One region of the Arenimonas alkanexedens genome, then DNA from elsewhere that is predicted to be linked to it. Evidence: predicted binding sites of a transcription regulator. Region 1 holds the regulator's gene; each other region holds the start of a gene.
What was found. Region 1 encodes HrcA, which represses chaperone genes, less so after heat shock. Its sites were predicted from a motif close to TTNGCACTCNNNNNNNNNGAGTGCNAA; they were not measured.
Positions count from the first base shown of each region.

Region 1 (3,272 bases):
TGCTCCTTGTTGAACTCCTCGACCAGGTAATCGATGACGCGGGCGTCGAAGTCTTCGCCACCCAGGAAGGTGTCGCCGTTGGTGGCCAGCACTTCGAACTGCTTCTCGCCGTCGATCTCGGCGATCTCGATGATCGAGACGTCGAAGGTGCCGCCGCCGAGGTCATACACGGCCAGCTTGCGGTCGCCGCCCTTCTTGTCCATGCCGTAGGCCAACGCGGCCGCGGTGGGCTCGTTGATGATGCGCTTCACGTCCAGGCCGGCGATGCGGCCGGCGTCCTTGGTCGCCTGGCGCTGGCTGTCGTTGAAGTAGGCCGGCACGGTGATCACCGCCTCGGTGACGGTCTCGCCCAGGTAGGCCTCGGCCGTCTTCTTCATCTTCTCGAGGATGCGCGCGGAGATTTCCTGCGGCGACATCGCCTTGTCATCGCTGGTCTTGACCCAGGCGTCGCCGTTCTCGTGCGCGACGATGCCGTAGGGCACCAAGTCGAGGTCCTTCTTGACTTCGGCGTCGGTGAACTTGCGGCCGATCAGGCGCTTGACCGCGTAAAAGGTGTTCTTGGGATTGGTGACGGCCTGGCGCTTGGCCGAGGCGCCGACGATGACTTCGCCGTCCTTGGTGAAGGCCACGATCGAGGGCGTGGTGCGGTCGCCCTCGGAATTCTCGATGACCTTCGCCACGCCGCCTTCCATGACCGACACGCAGCTATTGGTGGTGCCCAGGTCGATGCCGATGATCTTGCCCATGAGGATGCTCCGTAGATATTGGTTTTTGCAGCGGCTTTCGGCCGCGGACGTTTCTAAAGTGGGGGTTCGTGCAGGCCCTTCAAGAGGCCGTCACGGATTCATTCAGCGGCCACGACCACCAGGGCCGGGCGCAGCAGGCGGTCGTTGAGGGCATAACCCTTCTGGAACACCTGCACGACGGTGCCTGGGGCGGTGCCGGGCGACGGAACCTGGCTGATGGCCTGGTGCCATTCCGGGTCGAAAGCCTGACCCAGCGGGTCGAGCTGGGCCAGGCCGTTGTCTTCGCCGACCTTGAGCAGCTGGCGCAGGGTCAGCTCCAGACCGTCTTTGAGCGGCCCGGTCTCGGCGCTGGTCGCGGTGAGACCGGCGTCCAGGCTGTCGAGCACGGGCAGCAGCTGCGAAAGCAGCTTCTCGTTGGCGAATCGGCGGGCCTGGTCGACGTCGCGGGCCAGCCGCTTGCGCTGGTTGTCGAGTTCGGCCCGCTCACGCAGCGCCTCCTCGCGAAGGCTGGCCATGGCGTTGCGAAGCTGCTCGAGCTCATTGTCGAGGCCGTAGTCATCTTCGGGCGTGTCGGCGCCCGGGATCGGGTTTTCGTTATTCATGGTTTTCCACTCGCTTCCCCGCGCGGCCCGCGGGCTCGCCCTGCCTTATGGGGCCGGGGTTTCCGGATTCAAGGCGGCCCCGAGCAGGTCCGCGGTGGCCTGCACCATCGGGATCACCCGCTCATAGGCCATCCGGGTCGGTCCGATGACGCCCAGCACGCCCAGCACGCGGCCGTTGCTGCCATAGGGCGCGGTGATCACGGTGCAGCCATCGAGCGGGGCCAGGCCGGTTTCCTCGCCGATGAACACCCGCACGCCCTGGGCATGGATGGTGCGTTCGAGCAGCTGCAGGATCTCGCGCTTGCGGCCGAAGGCCTCGAACAGCTCGCGCAGCCGGTCCATGTCTGACAGCTCCTGCAGGCCCATCAGGCGGGTCTGGCCGGACAGCAGCATGTCGTCCTGGCCGGTCTCGCCCAGCGCCTGCTCGGAAAGTTCGACCGCGGCGGACAGCAGCGTCTCCATCTCGCTGCGGGTGTCGCGCAGGTCGCGCAGCAGCGTGGCGCGGATTTCCTGCAGGCTGCGGCCGGCGAAGTGGGCGTTGAGGAAATTCGCGGTCTGCTCGAGCTCGGACGGCGTATAGGTCCGGCGCGGCGTGATGATCCGGTTCTGCACTTCGTTGTCGGTGAACACCAGGATCACCAGCACCCGCTGGCCGTCCAGCGGCACGAAATCGATATGCCGGAAGGCGAACTGGCCGCGCTGGGGCACCGTGACCACGCCGACGAACTGGCTCATCGCCGACAGCAGCTCGCTGGTGTTGGACAGCAGGGCCTGGGTGCCGGCGCCCGCGGCCAGGTTGGCCCGCATCTGGCTGAACTCGGCCTCCTGGACGGGCTTGACCTGCAGCAGGCTGTCCACGAACACGCGATAGCCCTGGGGCGTCGGGATGCGCCCGGCCGAGGCATGCGGCGCAGCCACCAGGCCGATTTCCTCGAGGTCGGCCATGATGTTACGGATCGTGGCGGGGCTGACGTCCAGGCCGGAACTGCGCGCCAGCGTGCGCGAACCCACGGGTTCCCCGTCGCGGATGTGCTGCGAGATCAGGGTGCGCAGCAGGCGGCGGGCGCGCGGGTCGAGGTTCAAGTCCATGTTCCATAGATAAGGCCGGGCGCCCGGTGGCGCAAGCAGCACGATTCCTACGGCTTCGCGGAGGGTCTGCTGCTGGACCTGCAGACAGGGGCAGCTAAACCTCGGTCGATTCAGGCAAAATCGCCCGGCCCATGATCAGTCATCTCACGCTTAAGGATTTTGCCGTCGTCAGCGCCGCCGAACTGGCCTTCGGACCCGGCATGACCGTGGTTTCGGGAGAGACCGGCGCCGGCAAGTCGCTGCTGGTGGACGCCCTGATGTGGCTCACCGGCGCGCGCGCCGACGCCGGCATCGTCCGGTTCGGGGCCGATCGCGCCGAACTGGCCGCCGAATTCCAGCTCCACGACGCCCCGGCCGCGCTGGACTGGCTGCGCGAGAACGAGCTCGACGAGGCCGACGGCTGCCAGCTGCGCCGCGTCATCCGTGCCGACGGCGGCTCCCGCGCCTGGATCAACGGCCGCCCGGCCACGCTGGGCCAGCTCTCGGAACTGGGCTCGCGCCTGGTCGAAATCCATGGCCAGCACGAGCACCAGGCCCTGCTCGACCGCGGCCAGCAGCTGGCCCTGCTCGACGCATTCGGCCAGCACGAAGCCAGGCTGGCCGAGGTCCGCCGGCTGGCGCTGCACTGGTCTACGCTCGATCGCGAACTGCTGGAATTGGCGCGGACCGGCGACGTCGGCGAGCGCGTGGCCTGGCTGCAGCACCAGGTCGAAGAACTGGCCAGCGAGAACCTCGACCTCGCCGACCTCGACGAACTGCAGGCCGCCCACCGGCGCCAGGCCAATGCCGCCGGCCTGCTGCAGGGCTGCGAATCCGCCCTGGCGCGGCTGGCGGG
Region 1 covers NZ_BAAGUO010000005.1:129,602-132,873, forward strand. Annotated here, with positions in the region: gene dnaK (molecular chaperone DnaK) at 1-746, opposite strand, end outside; gene grpE (nucleotide exchange factor GrpE) at 845-1,348, opposite strand; gene hrcA (heat-inducible transcriptional repressor HrcA) at 1,394-2,437, opposite strand; gene recN (DNA repair protein RecN) at 2,569-3,272, shown strand, end outside.

Region 2 (3,272 bases), on a different contig from region 1:
AGCGCCTGTCGGCCTGGCTGGCCTTCGGCGAGCGACTGGTGCAGGTCGTGGCCGTGCTGCTGGGCCTGGGCGTGCTGCTGGTGGTCGGCAATACCGTGCGGCTCGATATCGGCGCCCGCAGCGAGGAAATCGCCGTGCTCCAGCATCTGGGCGCTACCGACGCGTTCGTCCGGCGCCCCTTCCTTTATCTCGGTGCCTGGTACGGGCTGGCCGCGGGCCTGCTGGCCGGCGCCTTGCTGGTGCTGGCGGGCCTGCTGATGCAGGGCCGGCTGTCGGCGCTGGTGGCCAGTTACGGCAGCCAGTTTGACCTTGCCGGGCCCGGCTGGCGCGGCAGCCTGGCGCTGCTCGCAGGCTCGGCCTTGATGGGGTGGCTGGGCGCATGGCTCGCAACCGGGCATCATCTACGTCGGACCCGTCCGGTGGACGTCTGATTATGAGCAACCCCAGCTTCCGCAGCTTCGAAACCACCTCGCCGCGCATCATGGTCGTGGACGGCTCTAAAGTCGTGCGCAAAATGATCGAAGGCGTGCTTCGCCAGCAGCTGCCGGACATGGAATTCGTCGGCTGCGAAACCGGTGAGGAGGCCAAGGCCGCCCTGCAGGCCGGCGCCGTGAACCTGGTGACGACGGCCCTGCGCCTGCCCGACATGGACGGCCTGGACCTGGCCCGCTACCTGCGCGAGCACACGCCGCAGGCCTATATCCCGATCATCGTGGTCTCCGGCGACGTGCAGGAGCGTCTCGAAAGCCGCTCGATCAGCGACGACGTCACCGACTATTTCGACAAGGCGCTCGGCTTCAACGCGCTGGCCGCCTTCATCAAGGGCTATGTGGCTCCCGAGTCCGAGTCCGGCGGCGAAGTGCTCTACGTCGAAGACAGCCGGGTCGTGGCCATGGCCACCCGTCGCATGCTTGAGAAGCACGGCCTGACCGTCATTCACGCCACCGGCGTCGAGGACGCCATCGCCCACCTCGAAACCGCCCGGGCCCAGGGCCGGCTGCCGGGTCCCGATGTCGTGCTCACCGACGTCTATTTGAAAGGCGAGCTGACCGGCAAGGACCTGCTGCACTCGATCCGCCACGAATTCGCCTACGCCAAGGGCATGCTGCCGGTGCTGGTGATGACCGGTGACGCCAATCCGGCCAACCAGAGCGACCTGCTGCGCGAAGGCGCCAACGATCTGGTGCAAAAGCCGATCGAAGAGCGCCTGCTGGTGACCAAGCTGTTGTTCCAGCTGCGCGTTGGACGCATGCTCCGCGACAAAATCGCCAAGAAGTAAGCGGTGGCTGACGAGGACCGGATCCGGCTCGAGCCCTCCTGGAAGCAACGGGTTGGCGACTACCTGCAGCGGCCCGACATGCGCGAGCTCGGCGCTTTCCTGCGTCAGGAAAAGTCGCGGGGCAAGGTCATTTTTCCGCCCGGTCCGCGCATATTCTCGGCGCTCGACGCCACGCCCTTCGACCAGGTCAAGGTCGTCATCCTGGGGCAGGACCCCTACCACGGCGCAGGTCAGGCCCACGGGCTGTGTTTCTCGGTGTTGCCCGGGGTGCCGGTGCCGCCCTCGCTGCAGAGCATCTACAAGGAACTAAAGACCGACCTGGGCATCCCGCCGGCCGAGCATGGCTGCCTGCTCAGCTGGGCCGGGCAGGGCGTGCTGCTGCTCAATGCGGTGCTGACGGTCGAAGAGGGCCGGGCCGGTTCGCACCAGGGCAAGGGCTGGGAAGGCTTCACCGACGCCATCGTCCAGGCCCTGGACCGGGAGAGGGAGGGGCTGGTGTTCATGCTCTGGGGCAGCTACGCCCAGGCCAAGGGCAAGCTGGTGGATGCGCGCAGGCACTGCATGCTGCGGGCGCCGCATCCTTCGCCGCTTTCGGCCTACCGGGGCTTCCTGGGCTGCGGCCACTTCGGCAAGGCCAATCGCTGGCTGCAGGGCGCCGGCCTCGCGCCGATCCAGTGGGCGCTGCCGCCCCGGGATGAGGTTGAGGCGCGCCTGGCCGCACTTCGCTAGGCCGGGCACCGGTGGGGACGCCCTTGAACCGCAGCGTGCAGCCCCCAGAACATGCCTGTCGCCAGGGGAATGGCTGTTCCATTCATGGAACGGACAGGGAACTTTTGGCCTATTCAGCACTCCAACAGGCCGAGTGCTAAACTCTGGCCCATGAATGAGGAACGCATGACCACTACCGCCCTGATCGCGAACAACCTGCCGATCCCGAGTGCGCTCGGTTCGTTGGACGCCTACATTTCCGCGGTCAACCGCGTGCCCGTGCTTACCGTCGAGCAGGAGCAGGATTTGGCGCGCAGCTTCCGCGACGAAGAAAACCTCGACGCCGCCAAGGCGATGGTCGTCTCGCACCTGCGCTTCGTCGTGCACGTCGCGCGCGGCTACCAGGGCTACGGCCTGGGCATGGGCGACCTGATCCAGGAAGGCAACATCGGCCTGATGAAGGCGGTCAAGCGCTTCGACCCCGACCAGGGCGTGCGCCTGGTGTCCTTCGCCGTGCACTGGGTGCGCGCCGAGATGCATGAATTCATCCTGCGCAACTGGCGCATCGTCAAGGTCGCCACCACCAAGGCGCAGCGCAAGCTGTTCTTCAACCTGCGCAAGTCCAAGAAGCGCCTGGGCTGGATGAATGACGCTGAAGTCACCGCGGTGGCCAAGGACCTCAATGTCTCCAAGCGCGAAGTGCTGGAGATGGAGTCGCGCCTGAGCGGTCGCGACATCGGCTTCGACGCGCCGGACGACAACGAAGACGCCCCGCCGTCGCCGGTCGCCTACCTGCGTGACGGCAGCGACGATCCGGCCATGGCCTATGAGCGCGCCAGCCACGAGGACGACCAGCTCGAGCTGCTGCGCGACGGCCTTTCCGGCCTGGACCAGCGCTCGCGCGACATCCTCAAACGCCGCTTCCTGGGCGAGCCCAAGGCGACGCTGCAGGAGCTGGCGGACGAGTACGGCGTCAGCGCCGAGCGCATTCGGCAGGTTGAGGCCAATGCGCTCAAGAAGATGCGGGCGCTGTTCGCGGCCTGAATCGTGCGCCCAATGTCTGCATGACGGCCCCGCAAGGGGCCGTCTTCGTTTCTGGATTCAGGCCAGTTCGGCCAGCAGGCCGCGTTCGCGGGCAATGCGCGCCAGCTCGCTCGTGTTGCGCGCGCCAAGCTTTTCCATCAGGTTCGCGCGGTGCCGGTACAGCGTCTTGTCGCTGATGCCCAGGTCGTAGGCGATCGCTTTTGGCGCACGGTCCGACAGCAGGCCGCGCAGGGTCGCGCGC
Region 2 covers NZ_BAAGUO010000001.1:22,812-26,083, forward strand. Annotated here, with positions in the region: gene ftsX (permease-like cell division protein FtsX) at 1-431, shown strand, start outside; gene ACYVGY_RS00100 (response regulator) at 434-1,279, shown strand; gene ung (uracil-DNA glycosylase) at 1,283-2,008, shown strand; gene rpoH (RNA polymerase sigma factor RpoH) at 2,174-3,031, shown strand; gene ACYVGY_RS00115 (response regulator) at 3,089-3,272, opposite strand, start outside.
Region 2: a site for HrcA is predicted at 2,122-2,148, ahead of rpoH (RNA polymerase sigma factor RpoH). Genes of this name have one in related genera too.

Region 3 (3,272 bases), on a different contig from region 1:
TTGGCGGCGTTGTAACCGAACGCGCCCTTGCCTTCGACAACCTTGTTGAGGATGACGGACGGCTCTTCACCGGCGTTGGTGACGATCTCGCGCAGCGGGGCTTCCATGGCCCGCAGGGCGATCACGATGCCGTGGTTCTGGTCTTCGTTGATGCCCTTGAGGCCAACGATCGAGGCCTTGGCGCGGATCAGCGCGACGCCGCCGCCCGGGACGATGCCCTCTTCCACCGCAGCGCGGGTGGCGTGCAGGGCGTCTTCAACGCGGGCCTTCTTTTCCTTCATCTCGATCTCGGTCGAGGCACCGACCTTGATCACGGCCACGCCGCCGGCGAGCTTGGCGACGCGCTCCTGCAGCTTCTCGCGGTCGTAGTCCGAAGAGGTGTCTTCGATCTGCGCCTTGATCTGCTTGATGCGGGCCTGGATACCTTCGGCCACACCGGCGCCATCAATGATGGTGGTGTTTTCCTTGGTCACCTGGATCTTCTTGGCGCGGCCGAGGTCCTTGATGGTCGCCTTCTCGAGCTGCAGGCCGACTTCCTCGGAAATCACGGTGCCGCCGGTCAGGATGGCCATGTCTTCCAGCATCGCCTTGCGGCGGTCGCCGAAGCCCGGGGCCTTGACGGCGCAAACCTTGACGATGCCGCGGATGGTGTTGACCACCAGCGTGGCCAGGGCCTCGCCTTCCACTTCCTCGGCCACGATCAGCAGCGGCTTGCCGGCCTTGGCGACGCCTTCCAGCACCGGCAGCAGCTCGCGCACGTTCGAGATCTTCTTGTCGTACAGCAGGATGAACGGGTCTTCGAGCTCGGCCGACATCGACTGCTGGTTGTTGATGAAGTACGGCGACAGGTAGCCGCGGTCGAACTGCATGCCCTCGACCACGTCGAGCTCGTTCTCGAGGCCCGAACCTTCTTCAACCGTGATCACGCCTTCCTTGCCGACCTTGTCCATGGCCTTGGCGATCAGCTCGCCGATGTCGCCATCGGAGTTGGCCGAGATCGAACCGACCTGGGCGATTTCCTTCGAGGTCGAGCAGGGCTTTGACAGGGTCTTGAGCTCGGCGACCGCGGCGATGACCGCCTTGTCGATGCCGCGCTTGAGGTCCATCGGGTTCATGCCGGCCGCAACGGCCTTCATGCCCTCGCGGATCAGCGCCTGCGCCAGCACGGTGGCGGTGGTGGTGCCGTCACCGGCGATGTCGGAGGTCTTGGACGCGACTTCCTTCACCATCTGCGCGCCCATGTTCTCGAACTTGTCGGCGAGCTCGATTTCCTTGGCGACGGACACGCCGTCCTTGGTGATCGTGGGGGCGCCGAAGCTCTTGTCGAGCACGACGTTGCGGCCCTTCGGGCCCAGGGTGGCCTTGACGGCATTGGCGAGGATGTTGACGCCCTTCACCATGCGGGCGCGGGCGTCTTCACCGAAACGAATTTCCTTGGCAGCCATTTCTTTAACTCCAGAATTCTTTAGTGGGGTTGGTGCGGGGCCGGTCGCGCAAGCGCGGACCGGCGGGGGACGTCTTAGCCGAGGATGGCGAGGATGTCGTCTTCCTTGACCACCAGGATCTCGTGGCCGTCGACCTTCACTTCGGTGCCGGCGTACTTGCCGAACAACACCTTGTCGCCAACCTTCACGGTCGGGGCGCGGGTCGAACCGTTGTCGAGCGCCTTACCGGCGCCAACCGCCAACACTTCGCCCTTGATCGGCTTTTCGGTGGCCGAGTCGGGAATGACGATGCCGCCGGCGGACATCTTTTCTTCTTCCATACGCTTGATGACCACGCGGTCGTAGAGCGGCTTGATGTTCATGGGTATCCTCATTATTCCTGTGATTTCAACAACATGGCCTAGTGTGTTAGCACTCGGCCTCGGTGAGTGCCAATGATACGCGCATGCCTTGCCCGGGGGTAGGCTGCGACCCGTCCTTGATGGGGGTGCCGGTTCCCGCTCACAAGGGCCGGCCTCGGTTGATTTGTGGTGGTGCACTAACACTACAATCGGCTCAGGGGCGGGTCCGGGCTGTTGCCGGGGATCTCGACAGGCGGATGCCGCAAGGCACCGCCGCCCGCAGGAAGACGGATGCCGCAATGTCCTCAGGGGAGGCTGACAGCGGCTATAGACCGCACCTGCCCATCGTGCCCAGACCCCACGCAGAGGGGGTCGGCCACTGCAGGACGCTTTATTTCCGGGGAAACACCATGACCTTGCTGTTCAACCGCATCAGGCAAGCGCGCCGCGGCGCCGAGTTGTCCCAGTCCGAACTAGCCAACATCGTGGGTGTGGCCCGCAGCGCCGTGGCCCAGTGGGAGCGGCGCGACGGCGCCAAGCCCACCACCGACAACATGGCCAAGATCGCCATGGCCACCGCCGTCAGCTTCGAATGGCTGGCCACCGGCCGCGGCGGGCGTTGGCTGGGCGGCGACGCCGAAACGCCGGCAATGATGCTCAACTTCTACGCCCAGTGCGGCCTGGAAGAGCGGCTGCTGCTGGCTTTCCGCACCATGCGCAGCCCGGAGCAGCAGCCGCTGGTGCACTTCGTCGAAGCCATGACCGACCGGGCCTGAGCCGCGCGCCGGGGCGGAGTTCTCGCCTCGGTGACGAACTTCCGGGGATACTTGCGGTCGTACAGGCCAGCCCCGCGCGGGCCCCCTTTTCGAGCGAGAGTCCCGAATGACCCGTTGGCTGTTGGCCTCCCTGGCCGCCCTGCTGCTTTCCCCCGCCGCGCTGGCGGTGGACGAATCCGACCTGCTGCCGATCGACGAGGCCTTTTCGCTCGAGGCGCAGGCCACTGATCGCGGCCGCGTCGAGTTCCGCTGGGCCATCGCCCCCGGCTACTACCTTTATCGCCACCGCACCGGCGTCGAGCTGGTCGAGGGCGGCTTCACGGCCGAGCCGCTGGAGCTTCCGGAAGGCGAGGCCTATACCGACGAGTTCTTCGGCGACGTCGAGACCTACCGGCACCAGCTCACGGCCGTGCTCATGGGCACCGCCGCCGACGATGCCAGCGCCCTGCGCTTTCGGGTGAAGTACCAGGGCTGCGCCGATGTCGGCGTCTGCTACCCGCCGCACACCAAGACCCTCACCGTGTCGCTGCCGACCGCCGGCGGCGACCCGCTGGCGGCCCTGGGCGGCGCCCGCGGCCCGGATCTCTTCGGCGGCACCGGCCCGGCGCGCGCCGCCGACGGCCTGCCGCTGCCCGAGACCCAGGCGTTCCGCTTCGAGGCCATCGCCGGTGGTCCCGACAAGCTGCTGCTCCGCTTCAACCCGGCGCCGG
Region 3 covers NZ_BAAGUO010000006.1:99,276-102,547, reverse strand. Annotated here, with positions in the region: gene groL (chaperonin GroEL) at 1-1,445, opposite strand, end outside; gene groES (co-chaperone GroES) at 1,520-1,807, opposite strand; gene ACYVGY_RS12040 (helix-turn-helix transcriptional regulator) at 2,197-2,562, shown strand; gene ACYVGY_RS12035 (protein-disulfide reductase DsbD family protein) at 2,669-3,272, shown strand, end outside.
Region 3: a site for HrcA is predicted at 1,854-1,880, ahead of groES (co-chaperone GroES). Genes of this name have one in related genera too.